DNA from 3 places in the Hydrogenophaga sp. SL48 genome. Region 3 is predicted to be linked to each of the others. Evidence: predicted binding sites of a transcription regulator. Region 3 holds the regulator's gene; each other region holds the start of a gene.
What was found. The regulator FNR, encoded in region 3, switches genes on or off when oxygen is low (the NO sensors DNR and NnrR bind a similar motif). The targets are predictions, from matches to a motif close to TTGATNNNNATCAA.
Positions count from the first base shown of each region.

Region 1 (5,222 bases), 2.6 Mb from region 3:
GACCGCGTGCACCTGCACGCCGGGCACCGTGCCCAGCACCTGCAGCAGGCGCCAGCCGTAGACCGCGCCGCTGGCGCCGGTGATCGCCACCAGCAGGCGCCGCTGGGCGGAAGGGGCGTCAGTCATGTTGCGTCTCCGGCGCCGTTGACAGTGCGGTCGCGGCGGCCACGGCGAGCCGGTGCAGACCGGCGCTCACCTGCGCCAGCACCTGCTGGGCCTGCACCGGGTCGAAGTCTTCGTGCTGGCGCTTGCGCACGCCATAGGTCTGCAGCTGGTGGTGCTGGTCGGGGGTGATGCCGTGGCGCGCTAGGCAACTTTTCACGCACACCAGGGGGCAGCCGTCGAGCGCCACGATGGACCGGCCCGAGTGTGCGGTCTTCAGCAGCGCGGGCACATCGCCGCCGACACCGGCGATGCACGACATCTCGGCCAGCCCCGTGCGGTCGAGCCGAACGGCCACAAAGTTGGCCAGTTGCGCGGCGCTGGAGCAGCCCGAGCAGGCGTACACGATGGGCCGGCCGGGGTCAGCGCCCGGCATGGCGGGACCCTGGCGCGGCCGAGGGGCGCAGCCGCTGCAGGCGCGCGAACACGGCCGACGGCGTCCACTGCGCGAGCTGAAACACCGGCAGTTCCAGCGCGTCGAGCGCGTTCTTGACCACCAGGCCCAGTTCGGTGTCGCCCTCCATGGAAAGGCGGCGGTTGAAGAACAGGGTGTCGGGGTCGTCCAGCCGCTGCGCGAGGCGCAGGAAGTCGTGCGCATTGGCGCTCAGAGTGAGCTCGGTGGCCGGCTGTGGCGCGCTGGCGCGGAACGCCCTGCCTTCCCAGGCAAAGTCGAACTTGAGGCCGGCATCGCGCACGTGGATGCGGATGCGCTGACCTTGCAGGCGCGCGGCCACATCGGCCGGCAGCTGCCGCGCCAGCACCAGGTTGAGCCCGGTGACCAGCAGCAGCGAGCCGGGGTACGGCGGCAGGCGCGAGAGCACGGCGGCGACGGGCGAGGGGACGGTGTGGCGCGAGGCCGAGGCAAAGGTGTCGTTCATGGAGGAGGGTGGCGTTCAGGCCACGTACAGCAACAGGGTGAAGAAGTGGCAGGCGCTGCCGGCCAGCACGAACAGGTGCCAGATGCCGTGGCCGTGGCGCACCTTGTGGTCGGTGGCGTAGAAGACGATGCCGAGTGTGTAGAGGGCGCCGCCGGTGGCCAGCCAGGAAAAGCCGGCCGGACCCAGCGCCTGCCACAGCGGCGCCACCGCCACCAGCGCCAGCCAGCCCATGAGCACGTAGATCACCAGCGACATCACCCGCGCGCCGCGCGCGAGCCAGATCTCCTGCGCGATGCCCACGACGGCCAGCCCCCAGACCACGCCCAGCAACGACCAGCCCCAGGGGCCGTTGAGCGAGACCAGCGCGAAGGGCGTGTAGGTGCCCGCGATCAGCAGGTAGATGCTGCAGTGGTCCAGCTTCTGGAACACGGCCTTGGCGCGACCGCCCAGCGCGTGGTACAGCGTGGACGCCACATACAGCGCCACCAGCGTGGCGCCGTAGACGCTGAAGCCCACGATGCGCCAGGGGTCGCCCTTGAGCGAGGCGCTGATGATGAGCACCACCGCGGCGGCCACGGCCAGCACCGCCCCCACGAGGTGGCTGATGCTGTTGAAGCGTTCGCCGGCGACCATGCGTCAGGCCGCGACCGCGGCCGGTGCTGCGGGCTCGATGCGGTCCTGCCCGGGCTGGCCGTGCCAGTAGCCGTTGCAGTCGCGGTCGGGCAGCAGCGGCAGCAGGGCCGCGCGGGCCGCCGGCCCGTCGAGCGCGCCGCGGCGCACCGCGTCGTACAGGCCGATCACCTCCGCCGTGTGCAAGGACTGCGGGCTGATGCGCGCCACGTCCACGCCGAGCGCCGTCAGATCGTCCCAGGCGTCGATCAGGCTGTGCACCCGCGCGGACTGGGTCTGGACGCCGTTGAGCACCAGGAACTCGGCGCTCTCGCGCGTCTTGAGCATCAGGCCGTCGGGGTGGTCGAGGCAGCTGAAGCGGCAGTCGTCCTTGGGCAGGTTGCGGTGGCGCGCGGTGAAGCAGCGGGCCGAGAAAGCCAGCGGCAGGCGGCCGTGCACGAACACCTCGGTCTGCAGGCCGGCCGGGCGCTGCTGCTGCAGCAGGGCCAGGTCGTGGCTCGGCATTTCCAGCGGCGCGACCCAGCGCGTGGCACCCATGGACGCCATCCAGGCCAGTGAAGGGCCGTTGTAGAGGTTGAGGTGCGGGCCGGCGACGAAACCGCGCTGGCCGGCCAGCGCGCCCACCGCGCCCATGTCGTTGGCCTCGACGTCGAAACCGGTGTTCGCGGTGATCTTCTGCATCGCGCTCACGTCCGAGCCCGACTCCAGCAGCACCTGGGTGGACAGCACCGCGGTCTTGCCCGCAGCACGCACCAGCTCGGCCACGTCCAGCCAGTCCGACAGGCGCAGCTCGTGGCGGCGCGAGCAAGTCACCTCACCGAGGTAGACGATGTCCACCGCCGTCGCGGCCATGGCCTCGTAGAAGTCAAAGACGGTCTGGCGCGGCCAGTAGTACTGCAAGGGTCCGAGAGAAAGTTTCACTTCAGTGGTTCCAGTGTGTGCGGCGGCCCCTCACCCCAACCCTCTCCCCAGAGGGGCGAGGGAGTGAATGCCAAGCCTCCGGAGCGCGTGCCTTGCCCAGCACACGCCGAAGATCCGGCTCCGCCGGTCCAAGGGCGTGGTCCCCCTGGGGGGAAGCCGCGAAGCGGCGCAGGGGGAGCGTTTCTGTCTCCGGAGCGCGTGCCCCGCCCAGGGCACCCGTGGAACTGGCTTCGCCAGGCCACTGGGTGCGTTCCCCTGGGGGGAAGCCGCGAAGCGGCGCAGGGGGGAGCCATCACTTCCACGGCCGGTGGTAGGCGCCCAAGGTGTGCTGCTGCCCCTCGGCCACCTGGTCGAGCGAGGCCATCCAGGCGCTTTTGGGTGTGTAGTGCTGGGGCTGGGTCTGGCAACTGTCGATGGCCTCGCGCCAGACCTTCGTCACCTGGGCCACGTAGGCCGGGCTGCGCTGGCGTCCTTCGATCTTGATCGCACGCACGCCCATCTGCAAGAGCTGCGGCAACAGCGAGAGCGTGTTGAGGCTGGTGGGCTCTTCGATCGCGTAGTAGCTGGTGTCGTTCTCGACGTCGAAGCGGCCCTTGCACAGCGTGGGGTAACCCGCGCTCTCGCCGGTGGCGTAGCGGTCGATCAGCACGCCGTTCAGGCGCGACTCCAGGCCTCTCGGCGTTTCCTGCCAGCGCACCGCCTTGGCGGGCGAACACACGCCGTGCGTGTTGGGCGACTCGCCGGTGACGTAGGACGAGAGCGCGCAGCGGCCTTCGACCATCACGCACAGGCTGCCGAAGCCGAACACCTCGATCTCCACCGGCGTCTTCTGCACCACCTGGCGCACCTGGTCGAGCGAGAGCACACGCGGCAGCACGGCGCGCGAAATGCCGAACTCGCGGTGGTAGAGGTTGATCGCCTCGGGGTTGGTCGCCGAGCCCTGCACCGAGAGGTGCAGCCTCAGCCGGGGGTGGCGCTGGGTGGCGTATTGCATGAGGCCGGGGTCGGCCAGGATGACCGCGTCCACGCCCAGGTTCACCGCCTTGTCCATCGCCTCTCGCCAGCGCTCCGGCTGCGCGGCCTGGGGGTAGGTGTTGAGCGCCATGAACACCTGGCAGTCGCGGGCGTGGGCGTAGGCCACGCCGCTGGCGATGGCCGCGTCGTCGAAGTTCAGGCCGGCGAAGTTGCGCGCATTGGTGGCGTCGCGCAGGCCCAGGTAGACGCAGTTGGCGCCGTGGTCCACCGCGGCCTTGAGCGCGGGCAGGCTGCCGGCCGGGCAGACCAGGTCCAGGGTGGGGGAATTCGGTTGCGTGCGGTCGTTGGCCATGGGAGGGTGCAAGGGAGGGGCGGCACGCCGGACGGGTCCGGTGCCAGACGGGCGCGAAGGTATCAGCGGCCCGCCGCCCCGGCGTTGACCTGGGTCAAGGGGCTCATGGCTTGATCTGGCGCAAGTGGGGCCTGGAACGGGCTGGGCGGCGGCGAAGGCCCGCCCGAGGGCGGTTCTTGATGCAGGACAAGGTGCTTCCGGGCGCTCGCCGGTAGGCTCCAGATGCGGTTTTTTGCGCCGCACAACCGGAACGACACGATGAATGCACGAGACGACATGGGCGCGGTGCCGCCTGACAGCGGCGATGTGGCCGCGCACGCCGAGGCCTTGCTGCGCCTGGCCCGCGAGGGCGGGCTGCGCACCTGGCGCATGGGCGGCCAGGGCGGTGGCGGCAAGGAGCTGCTGCCCGTGGTGCAGGGCGGCATGGGCGTGGGCGTGTCGGCCGGCGGGCTGGCCGGTGCGGTGGCGTCGCTGGGCGGGGTCGGCACGGTCTCGTCGGTGGACCTGCGCCGCCTGCACCCCGACCTGATGGCGCAGACGGTGCATCTGGAGAGCGGCAAGGAGCCCGACGCCAAAGAACGCATCGACGCCGCCAACCTGGTCGCGCTGGACCGCGAGATCCAGCGCGCGCGCGGCATCGCCCAGGGCCGTGGCCTGATCGCGGTCAACGTGATGAAGGCGCTCTCGGCATATGAAATCTACGTGCGCCAGGCGCTGGAGAGCGGTGCCGACGCGGTGGTGGTGGGCGCCGGCCTGCCGCTGGACCTGCCCGAGATCGCCAAGAACCACCCCCAGACGGCGCTGATCCCCATCCTGTCGGACGCGCGCGGCGTGCAGTTGCTGGTGCGCAAGTGGGAAAAGAAGGGCCGCCTGCCCGATGCCATCGTCATCGAGCACCCGCGCCTGGCCGGTGGCCACCTCGGGGCCGCCAAGGTGGCGGATCTGCAGGACGGACGCTTCGAGTTCGATCAGGTGCTCCCGGCGGTGCTCGAATTCTTCAAGACCGCCGGCATCGAGGGACAGATCCCCCTGATCGCGGCCGGGGGCATCAGTTCCCGGAACGACCTGCTGCGCCTGCAGGCCCTGGGCGCGAGCGCGGTGCAGATGGGCACGGCCTTTGCTGTCACCCAGGAATGCGACGCCGACCCGGTGTTCAAGCGTGTGCTGGCCGAGGCGCGGCCCGAAGACGTGGTGGAGTTCGTGAGCGTGGCCGGTCTGCCCGCGCGCGCGGTGCGCACGCCCTGGCTGGACAAGTACATCCGCATCGAGCCCAAGCTCCAGGCGGCGGCCCACGTCAAGAAAAA
Region 1 covers NZ_CP063400.1:4,141,120-4,146,341, reverse strand. Annotated here, with positions in the region: gene IM738_RS19605 (UbiX family flavin prenyltransferase) at 1-126, opposite strand, end outside; gene IM738_RS19600 (putative zinc-binding protein) at 119-538, opposite strand; gene ubiT (ubiquinone anaerobic biosynthesis accessory factor UbiT) at 525-1,040, opposite strand; gene trhA (PAQR family membrane homeostasis protein TrhA) at 1,056-1,673, opposite strand; gene ubiV (ubiquinone anaerobic biosynthesis protein UbiV) at 1,677-2,591, opposite strand; gene ubiU (ubiquinone anaerobic biosynthesis protein UbiU) at 2,884-3,918, opposite strand; gene IM738_RS19575 (NAD(P)H-dependent flavin oxidoreductase) at 4,288-5,222, shown strand, end outside.
Region 1: a site for FNR is predicted at 4,003-4,016, ahead of ubiU (ubiquinone anaerobic biosynthesis protein UbiU). Genes of this name have one in related genera too.

Region 2 (5,222 bases), 2.6 Mb from region 3:
GCGTTCCATCTCCCTTTCCTCCCCGCTGCGCGCCACCTGGCTGGTGGCTTCTCTGGCGTTGGCCGGGCCTGCCCTGGCCGATGGGGGCCGCGCCCACACCGGGGGCATCGCGACCGCGCCGGCCAAGGCGGTGCACGCGCCGTTCGATGTGGTGCACACCCGCATCAGCACCGAGGACAACGCCCTGGTGTTCCACATGCAGGTCTCGGGCAAGGCCGGGCGCACGCGGCCGACGAAGTCCGGCCAGCTGGCCGGCAGCCGGGTGTTCTCCTACGTCTGGCCCACCAGCCTGGACCCGGCCGAGGTGGGCTTCGAGCCCCAGGCCGGCATCCTGGCCTTCGCCGTCACCGCCCACCCCGACTTCGACGACACGCCGCTGTTCGACGAAAACGGCGACGGCCACCTGAAGAACGACGGCGGCGTGTGGCACTCGCACTGGGTGGTGCTGCGGCCCGACGAGGCCTGTGGCCAAGGGTCGCTGAAGGTGGTCGACATCCCCGAGGGCAGCCGGCCGCGCCTGCCCAAGACCTGGCCCGGCCTGCCGCTGCTGATCGACAGCCCCGGCTGGAGCCCCTCGTTCGAGCGCGACAGCGTGAACGTGCGCGTGCCCTTCGACAACGTGTCGGCGCTGCAGGCCCTGAAGTTCGACGGCGTGACCGCCGCACTGCGGGTGAACGCCAGCCTGCACACGCCGCTGCTGTGCGTGGCGAAGGTGTTCAAGGTGGCGTCGGGCGACCTCTCGCTGCCGGGCCAGGTGGACCGCTGAACTGGAACACCCCCGCCGCGCTTCGCGCGCCCCCCTCAAGGGGGCGGCACTGGCCGTCCGGCAAAGCCGGCCCGGCGGTGCCCTGGACGTATGAGCGCGCGACCCACGCGGTTGTAGAACGTGGCCTCAGTTCAGGCGCGGTGGCGTGCGCATCTGCTCGGGCGTGGTGAAGTAGGCGGAAGACGACCCCATGCGTTCACGCGCCCGCTCCAGCTCGTGCCGGGCCACGCTGCGCAGGTGCACCTCGTCGGGTCCGTCGAGCAGGTGCAGGGCGCGGCCCCAGGTCCAGAACTGCGCCAGCGGCGTGTCGGGCGAGAGGCCCATGGCACCGAAGATCTGCATGGCGCGGTCCACCACGCGGGTCTGCAGGCCTGCGGCCACCACCTTGATCGCGGCCACCTGCGCGCGCAAGGCCGCGGGCTCGGTGCGCTCCGGGTGGTCGAGCAGCCAGGCGCAGCGCAGCACCAGCAGGCGCGCCTGGTCGATCTCGATGCGCGACAGCGCGATCCACTCCTGCACGTTGGCGTAGTCGGCCAGGTATTTGCCGAAGGTCCGGCGCTCCAGCGCGCGTTCGGTGGCGAGCGCCAGCGCCAGCTCGCACTGGCCGATGGTGCGCATGCAGTGGTGCACGCGGCCCGGCCCCAGCCGCGCCTGCGCCATCGCAAAACCTTCGCCCCAGCCGCCGAGCAGGTGGTCGGCCGGCACGCGCACCTGGCGGAACACGATCTCGCCATGCCCCTCGGGCGCGTGGTGGTGCACCACGCTGATGTTGCGCACCACGTCCACGCCCGGCGTGTCCAGCGGCACCAGCACCATGCTGTGCTGGTGGTGCCGGGTCTCGGCCGCGGCGCTGTCGTCGGGCGCGTTGCGCGCCATCACGATCAACAGCCGGCAGCCCGGGTGCGCCACGCCGGTGATGAACCACTTGCGGCCGTTGAGCACGAGGTCGTCGCCCTCGCGCCGCACCGTGGTCTGCAGGTTGGTCGGGTCCGACGAGGCCACGTCGGGTTCGGACATGGCGAAGGCGGAGCGGATCGTTCCATGGAGCAGCGGCGTGAGCCACTGCGTGCGCTGCGCGGATGTGGCGAAGCGGTGCAGCAGCTCCATGTTGCCGGTGTCGGGCGCGCTGCAGTTGAACACCTCGGCCGCCCAGTGCAGTTGGCCCATGGCCTCGGCCAGCGGCGCGTAGTCGAGGTTGCCCAGCCGGGTGCCGGGCTCGTCTTCGCGCAGCCCGGGCAGGAACAGGTTCCACAGCCCTTCCTCGCGCGCCAGGGTCTTCAGGTCTTCGAGGAAGGGTGGCGGGTAGTCCCCCTGCTGCACCGCCTGGTGCCAGGCCGCGTTGTGCGGCAGCAGGTAGGTCTGCATGAAGGTCTCCAGCTGCTGCTGGAGCGCCTGCGCCCGGGGGCTGTGATCGAAGTCCATGCCGGGATTCTTCAGGCTCGGCGCGGTCCTGTCAGAACGCGCGTGACAGCCGCACCCGGTTGACGCAGATCAAGCCGGTGAAAGGCCTGAAACCGCGTTGGAAGCTGCGTCGACCTTGCGTCAAATCAAACTATCTATGGTGTCTGGCGGGTATCTTGAACACCATAGGTAGTGTTTTTGATCCAGGAGGCGAGAGCTATGAAAGATGCGATGGTGGTCAGTCTTCCAAGGGAGGTGATCAAGCGTTCGGGCCTGCGCGAGGCCTTCGATGCCGACAAGATCCGGTCCGCGCTGGCGCGGGCCGGCCAGGCCAGCGGCGAGTTCGACGGCGCCGAGGCCGCGCTGTTGTGTGCCCAGGTGGTCAAGGTGCTGATCCACCGCTTCAAGGGTGCGCCGCCCGGCATCGAGCCGATCCAGGACGTGGTCGAACAGACGCTGATCGCGGCCAACCACCTCCAGACCGCGCGCGCCTACATCGTCTACCGCGAGCAGCACGCCACGCTGCGCGCCGACCAGCAGACGCTGGTGGATGTGGAATCGTCGATCAACGAGTACCTCACGCGCGCCGACTGGCGCGTGAACGCCAACGCCAACCAGGGCTATTCGCTGGGCGGGCTGATCCTGAACGTGGCCGGCAAGGTCACGGCCAACTACTGGCTCTCGCACGTCTACACGCCCGAGATCGGGCAGGCGCACCGCGAGGGCGACCTCCACATCCACGACCTCGACATGCTCAGCGGCTACTGCGCGGGCTGGTCGCTGCGCACCCTGCTCAACGAAGGCCTCAACGGCGTGCCGGGCAAGGTGGAGTCGGGGCCGCCGAAACACATGTCCTCGGCCGTGGGGCAGATCGTGAACTTCCTGGGCACGCTGCAGAACGAGTGGGCCGGCGCGCAGGCCTTCTCGTCGTTCGACACCTACATGGCGCCCTATGTGCGCCAGGACGGCATGGAGTACGCGGCCGTGCGCCAGTGCATCCAGGAGCTGATCTACAACCTCAACGTGCCCTCGCGCTGGGGCACGCAGACGCCCTTCACCAACCTCACCTTCGACTGGGTCTGCCCCGACGACCTGCGCGAACAGGTGCCGGTGATCGCCGGGCAGGAAATGCCGTTCTGCTACGGCGATCTGCAGGCCGAGATGGACCTGATCAACCGCGCCTACATCGAGGTGATGACCGAGGGCGACGCCAAGGGGCGGGTCTTCACCTTCCCCATCCCCACCTACAACATCACGCCCGATTTCCCCTGGGAGAGCGAGAACGCGCGGCGCCTGTTCGACATGACGGCCAAGTACGGCCTGCCGTACTTCCAGAACTTCATCAACTCCGAGCTGCAGCCGAACATGGTGCGCTCCATGTGCTGCCGGCTGCAGCTTGATCTGCGCGAGCTGCTCAAGCGCGGCAACGGCCTGTTCGGCAGCGCCGAGCAGACCGGCAGCCTGGGCGTGGTCACGGTGAACTGCGCGCGCCTGGGGCATCTGCACGCGGGCGACGAGGCCGGCCTGCTGGCCGCGCTCGACCGCCTGCTGGTGTTGGGCCAACAGAGCCTGGAGACCAAGCGCAAGCTGATCCAGCGGCTGATGGACCAGGGCCTGTTCCCGTACACCAAGCGCTACCTCGGCACCCTGCGCAACCACTTCAGCACCCTGGGCGTGAACGGCATCAACGAGATGGTGCGCAACTTCACCGGCGACGCGCACGACATCACCACCGACGACGGCCACGCCTTCGCGCTGCGCTTCCTGGACCACGTGCGCGAACGCATCGTGGCCTTCCAGGAGGAGACCGGCCACCTGTACAACCTGGAGGCCACGCCCGCGGAGGGCACCACCTACCGCTTCGCCCGCGAAGACCGCAAGCGCTGGCCCGCCATCCTGCAGGCCGGCACGCCCGAGCAGCCCTACTACACCAACTCGTCGCAGCTGCCCGTGGGCTTCACCGACGACCCGTTCGAGGCGCTGGAGCGCCAGGCCCCGCTGCAGCGCAAGTACACCGGCGGCACCGTGCTGCACCTGTACATGGGCGAACGCCTGAGCAGCGGCGAGGCCTGCCGCGCGCTGGTGCAGCGCGCGCTGACGAACTTCCGCCTGCCCTACATCACCGTCACCCCCACCTTCTCCATCTGCCCCACCCACGGCTACCTCGCGGGCGAGCACCCGTTCTGTCCGGTCTGCGACGCTGAGAAGCTGGCCGCCAAACGCCAGCTGCAGGCCGCTTGATCCCCCGTCTTTCAACCACCCCAAAAGGAAACACCCATGAACACATCCACCCCATCGGCCGTCAGGTCAACGGCCGCTGACATGTCCCTGCGCGACGACGAACGCCAGCCCTGCGAGGTCTGGACCCGCGTCATGGGCTACCACCGGCCGGTCAGCAGCTTCAACCGGGGCAAACAGGGCGAACATGCCGAACGCCGATTCTTTGCCGAGCCGGCCGCCCGCGCCTGAGGTCGCGGGCACCGCACCACCACCCGCGACCCGTGGTGCGCAGGCGCTGCGCATCGGCGGACTCACGCGGCTGACCGGGGTTGACTTCCCGGGCCGGCTGGCGGCGGTGGTGTTCCTGCAGGGCTGTCCGTGGCGCTGCGTGTACTGCCACAACCCGGGGCTGCTCGACGCCGCGGTTCCGGGGGCCCTGTCGTGGCAGGCGGTGCACGGCTTCCTGCGGCAGCGCCGCGGGCTGCTCGACGGCGTGGTGTTCTCGGGCGGCGAGCCCACGCTGCAGGCGGCGCTGGGCCCGGCCCTGGCCGAGGTGCGCGCGCTCGGTTTTGCCACCGGCCTGCACACCGGCGGCATGTACCCCGAGCGACTGCAGCGGGTGTTGCCGCAGCTGGACTGGGTCGGGCTGGACATCAAGGCGCCGCAACACCGCCACGACCAGGTCACCGGCACACGCGGCGGTGGCGCGCGCGCGGCACGCAGCCTGCGCCTGCTGCAGCACAGCGGGGTGGCGCTGGAGTGCCGCACCACCTGGCACGCCGGCCTGTTCGGGCGGGATGACCTGTTCCGCCTGGCCGACGCGTTGGCCGCGCAG
Region 2 covers NZ_CP063400.1:4,153,061-4,158,282, reverse strand. Annotated here, with positions in the region: gene IM738_RS19660 (hypothetical protein) at 1-766, shown strand, start outside; gene IM738_RS19655 (acyl-CoA dehydrogenase family protein) at 893-2,188, opposite strand; gene IM738_RS19650 (ribonucleoside triphosphate reductase) at 2,387-4,408, shown strand; gene nrdD (anaerobic ribonucleoside-triphosphate reductase) at 4,445-4,636, shown strand; gene IM738_RS19640 (anaerobic ribonucleoside-triphosphate reductase activating protein) at 4,593-5,222, shown strand, end outside.
Region 2: a site for FNR is predicted at 2,248-2,261, ahead of IM738_RS19650 (ribonucleoside triphosphate reductase). Genes of this name have one in related genera too.

Region 3 (5,222 bases):
GACGGCGACTGGCTGTACGGCGGCTCGCCCGACGTGATCAAGACCACGCTCACCAACGGTCGCATCGGCGTGATGCCGCCCATGGCTGCCGCCGTGGGCACCGCTGAAGATGTGCGCGACGTGGCCAACTACGTGCTCAGCCTGTCCGGCAGCCCGCACGATGCGGTGCGCGCCTCACAAGGCAAGGGCAAGTTTGCGGCCTGCGCGGCCTGCCACGGGCAGGACGGCAAAGGCACCCAGGCCATGGGTGCTCCCAACCTGACCGATGGCATCTGGTTGCACGGCTGGGGCGAAGACGCCATCGTGCGCGCCGTGAACAATGGCTTCACCAACCAGATGCCCGCCCAGGCCGGCAAGCTGAACGAGAGCCAGATCAATGTGCTGGCCTCCTACGTCTGGGGCATGTCCAACAAGCCCGCGAAGTGATTCGCGCCTGATCGAGAAGGGGTCGCCGAAAGGCGGTCCCTTTTGGTGTTATTTACTGATATAGGCATGTTGTGAGCACCGCTTCTTCCGACGCCAACAAACCCATGGTTCCCGTTTCTGCTGGCAACCCCCAGGGCGGCGCCGCGGAAGATGAGGAGATGGTCTCCCTTTACGCCTCTCGGCAGAAGATCTACCCCCGATCCGTGTCGGGTCTGTTCTCCAAGTGGCGTTGGTTCACCGTCTGGATCACCCAGATCGTGTTTTATGGCCTTCCGTGGCTGGAGTGGAACGCGCGGCAGGCGGTGCTCTTTGACCTTGAAGCCCGCCGCTTTTACATTTTTGGCCTGGTGCTGTACCCGCAGGATTTCATCTACCTGACGGGGTTGCTGGTGATCTCGGCGCTGGCCCTGTTCCTTTTCACGGCCGTGGCCGGTCGCCTGTGGTGCGGCTACGCCTGCCCCCAGACGGTGTACACCGAGGTGTTCCTCTGGATCGAGAAGAAGGTCGAAGGGGATCGATCCGCCCGCATGCGGCTGGACAAAGCCGAGCTGTCTGCTCAGAAGCTGGGCAAGAAGTGGCTCAAGCACGCGTTGTGGATTCTGTTTTCGCTCTGGACGGGCTTCACCTTCGTCGGGTACTTCACGCCGATTCGCGAGCTGGCTGTGGTTTCCCTGGCCGCTTCTCTGGGGCCCTGGCAGACCTTCTGGATCTTTTTCTATGGCTTTGCCACCTATGGCAACGCCGGCTTCATGCGCGAGCAGGTGTGCAAGTACATGTGCCCCTATGCCCGCTTCCAGAGCGCGATGTTCGACAAGGACACGATGATCGTCACCTACGACGAGAAACGGGGTGAGCCGCGGGGACCGCGTTCCAAGAAAGCCGATCCCCAGGCGCTGGGCTTGGGCGCCTGTGTCGATTGCACGCTGTGTGTGCAGGTGTGCCCGACCGGCATCGACATCCGCAAGGGCCTTCAATACGAATGCATCGGGTGCGGCGCCTGCATTGACGTGTGTGACGAGGTGATGGACAAGGTGGGCTATCCCCGCGGACTGGTCAAGTACGCGACGCAGAACGGCATGGCCAATGGCTGGACGACGGCACAGATGGTCCGTCGAGGTCTGCGCCCGCGCGTGCTTGTCTACACGGGCATCCTGATGGCCATCACGACCGCCGTGATGGTGAGTCTGTACCTGCGCACCCCGCTCAAGGTGGATGTGATCCGTGACCGGGGCACGCTGGCCCGCATGGTGGAACAAGGGCGCATCGAGAACGTGTTCAGGTTGCAGGTCATGAACGCCACCGAGTCCACGCAGCGCTATGTGATTGGTGTCACCGGTCTGCCTGGCATCACCATCGCTTCCGAGAGCGAAGTGGAGGTGCTGCCCACCGAAGTGCGTTCTGCCGTCATTCGGGTGCAGGTGCCTCCGGGGGCGGCATCCACCGGTTCTCATCCCATCCAATTCGATGTCCGTTCGACAGGGGATGAGGTGTCTCAGGTGAAAGAAAAAGCCGCGTTCCTGATCCCCCGGTAAAGTGACACCCACCTTTCCACTCCGACACCCACATGAATCCCAACAACGCCGCTCCCGCCCAGTCTTCGCTGCCCATCCCCTGGTGGAAAGTGCCTCACATGTGGCTGGTGGTGGGCGGACCACTCGTGGTGGTGGTTGCAGCCATTGCCACGGCCATCATCGCCGTCAAGGGCGCTGATCCTGTGCTCAACAAGGCCGATTTCGAGCGAGACCTGAAAGCCGCTCATGCCCTGGACGGACAAGCCAAAGCCAAAGCGCTGGAAACCTTGCAGCCCGCGCAGCAGGCGCGCAACCACGCGGCCTCACCGCTGCCGGAGCCTGCGGCCAAATAACAGGGGCAGGCCGAGCCGCCGACCTCAAAGACTTCTTGAACTGACTTTCACCCCCTACGAGGAGACAAGAGCATGTGGTCACAGCGCTGGATGTGGATTGCCTGGCCAGCCTTTCTGGTGGCAGCGGTTCTGGAAATGATCGTGTTTGCGATGGTGGACCCCGGTGACTTGCATTGGTTTGGCAACCCGCTGGGGCTGTCCCGGCAGGCCATCTACACCTTGGCCTTCTTTGTGTTCTGGGGAATCACCATGGCCTCCAGCGCGCTGACCACCCTGTTGTCGATGTCACCCTTCGAGGTCAACCGATGCCCGGTGCCCGAGGCCGCGCGGCCTGAAAGCTGTGCACAAAACCGCTCCTGTCGCTGACGGCGAAAAGCCCAAAAGAAAACCCCGCCGGAGCGGTCCGGCGGGGTTTTCTTTTGAACGCTGAAATCAGCGGCAGGTCTGTGGATTCACGATCAGCTTGAGTGCTTCGGTGTCCTTGATGTGCACGTAGCGTTGCTTGACTTCAATGATGCCTTCCTCGACAAACTTCGAGAACGTGCGGCTGACCGTTTCCAGCTTCATGCCCAGGTAGCTGCCGATCTCTTCGCGCGTCATGCGCAGCACCAGCTCGGATTGCGAGAAGCCTCGGGCATGCAGGCGCTGCACCAGGTTGAGCAGGAACGCCGCCAGGCGTTCCTCGGCGCGCATGCTGCCCAGCAGCAGCATCACGCTGTGGTCTCGCACGATTTCGCGGCTCATGATCTTGTGCACATGGTGCTGCAGGGTGGTGAACTCCCGAGAAAGCTCTTCAACCTGATCGAACGGCATGATGCAGACCTCGGCGTCCTCCAGGGCGATGGCGTCACACGAGTGGCGGTCGCTCACGATGCCATCCAGGCCGATGATTTCGCCCGTCATCTGGAAGCCGGTGACCTGGTCCCGGCCGTCGGCGGTGGTCACACAGGTTTTGAAGAAACCCGAACGGACGGCATAGAGGGAGGTGAACTTGTCGCCGGTGTTGAACAAGGCCGAGCCCCGTTTGACGCGCCGACGGGCTGAAATGACGTTGTCGAGCTTGTCCATTTCGTTGGGGTTCAAGCCCATGGGCAAGCACAGCTCCCGCAAATTGCAGCTGGAACAGGCGACTTTGATGCTTTGAATGTCCATAAATATCCCGCAATTGGGCCGAAGCTTAACGCATGGGTGTCGCTGATGTCGATGTACCCATTCGTTTCGCTGGCGTCAGTCAGCAGAAACCCTTGGCTGTCATGCGCCCTTGATCTTGATCAAGGGCGCTCGAACGCGCCTGGGGCACATTCTCCTTCTGCATTGGAGAATTGCCTGTGAGTCACGCCATATCTGACGAATTGCTCAAGCGGTTCGATGTCCCTGGACCGCGCTACACCTCGTATCCGACGGCTGATCGGTTTGTGGAAGCCTTCACCGAAGCCGACTACATCCAGGCCCTGGAGCAGCGGCGAGCGGGCTCGATGGCCTTGCCGCTGTCCCTGTACGTGCATGTGCCGTTTTGCGAATCGGTTTGTTACTACTGCGCCTGCAACAAGGTGATCACCAAGCACCACGAGCGGGCGGAGGAATATTTGCGCTACCTCTCGCGTGAGGTCGACCTGCAGGTGCAGCACTTCGGCAAGGGCCACAGCGTGTCCCAGCTGCACCTTGGTGGCGGGACGCCCACCTTCCTGTCGGATGGCGAGCTCGAAGACCTGATGGCGATGATCCGCCGCAACTTCACGCTGGTGCCGGGTGGGGAGTATTCGATCGAGGTGGATCCCCGCACGGTGACCGGCCAGCGTTTGCAGACCCTCGCACGCCTTGGGTTCAATCGCCTGAGCTTTGGCGTGCAGGACTTCGATCCTGCGGTGCAAAAAGCCGTGCACCGGGTGCAGCCCGCCGAACAGGTGTTTGAACTGGTGGAAACCGCCCGCAAGATCGGCTTCGAATCGGTGAACGTGGACCTGATCTACGGCCTGCCACTGCAAACGCCGGAATCGTTCTCCCGCACGCTGGCGCAGGTCAACCAGCTGCGCCCTGACCGCATTGCGCTTTACGCCTACGCCCACCTGCCTTCGCGGTTCAAGCCGCAGCGCCGCATCATTGCGGCGGAACTGCCCAGCCCCGGGGACAAGCTGTCCATGCTCTCGGCCTCGCTGGATGCCATGAGCGAGGCCGGCTACGTGTATGTGGGCATGGATCATTTCGCGCTGCCCACCGATGCCTTGGCGGTGGCCAAGCGGCAGGGCCGCCTGCACCGCAATTTCCAGGGCTACAGCACACAACCCGACTGCGATCTCATCGCCCTGGGTGTGTCGGCCATCGGCCGCATCGGTGCGACCTACAGCCAGAACGCCAAGACGATCGAGGATTACTACGACGCTCTGGATCAGGGCCGGTTGCCGATCGTTCGCGGCTTGGCACTCACGCGCGACGATCTGTTGCGCAGGTCGGTCATCATGTCCTTGATGTGTCAGGGCCAGTTGCAGTACGAGCCCATCAACCTGGGGCATCTCATAGATTGCAAAAAGTACTTTGCCCGAGAACTTGAGGTCTTGGCCAGCTTTGCCGAACAGGGACTGGTGAGCATTGACGAGTCGGGTGTGCAGGTCACTGCCACGGGCTGGTATCTGGTGCGCGCCATTGCGATGGTGTTTGACAAGAACCTTCAAGTGGATCAGGACCGCGCCCGTTTCTCCAAAATCATCTGACCTGAAACGATCGTTGGCGCTGCCGCCCAGGCTCGCCGCGAGAGCGGTCAAGCGCCCCGCTTGCATGGAGCTTGTGGGGACTTCGTCCGCTCATCTTTCCCCGCCTGCTAGAGTTCCCTGATGCAGACTTCCATGGCGATCACGGCCCTGTTCATGGGGCTGGCCGGTGGCCCGCACTGCGTGGCCATGTGCGGGGCCGCTTGTGCGGGTATCGGCCGTGCCGC
Region 3 covers NZ_CP063400.1:1,305,667-1,310,888, forward strand. Annotated here, with positions in the region: gene ccoP (cytochrome-c oxidase, cbb3-type subunit III) at 1-426, shown strand, start outside; gene ccoG (cytochrome c oxidase accessory protein CcoG) at 531-1,958, shown strand; gene IM738_RS06270 (nitrogen fixation protein FixH) at 1,991-2,290, shown strand; gene IM738_RS06275 (hypothetical protein) at 2,363-2,656, shown strand; gene fnr (fumarate/nitrate reduction transcriptional regulator Fnr) at 2,723-3,442, opposite strand; gene hemN (oxygen-independent coproporphyrinogen III oxidase) at 3,619-4,998, shown strand; gene IM738_RS06290 (sulfite exporter TauE/SafE family protein) at 5,119-5,222, shown strand, end outside.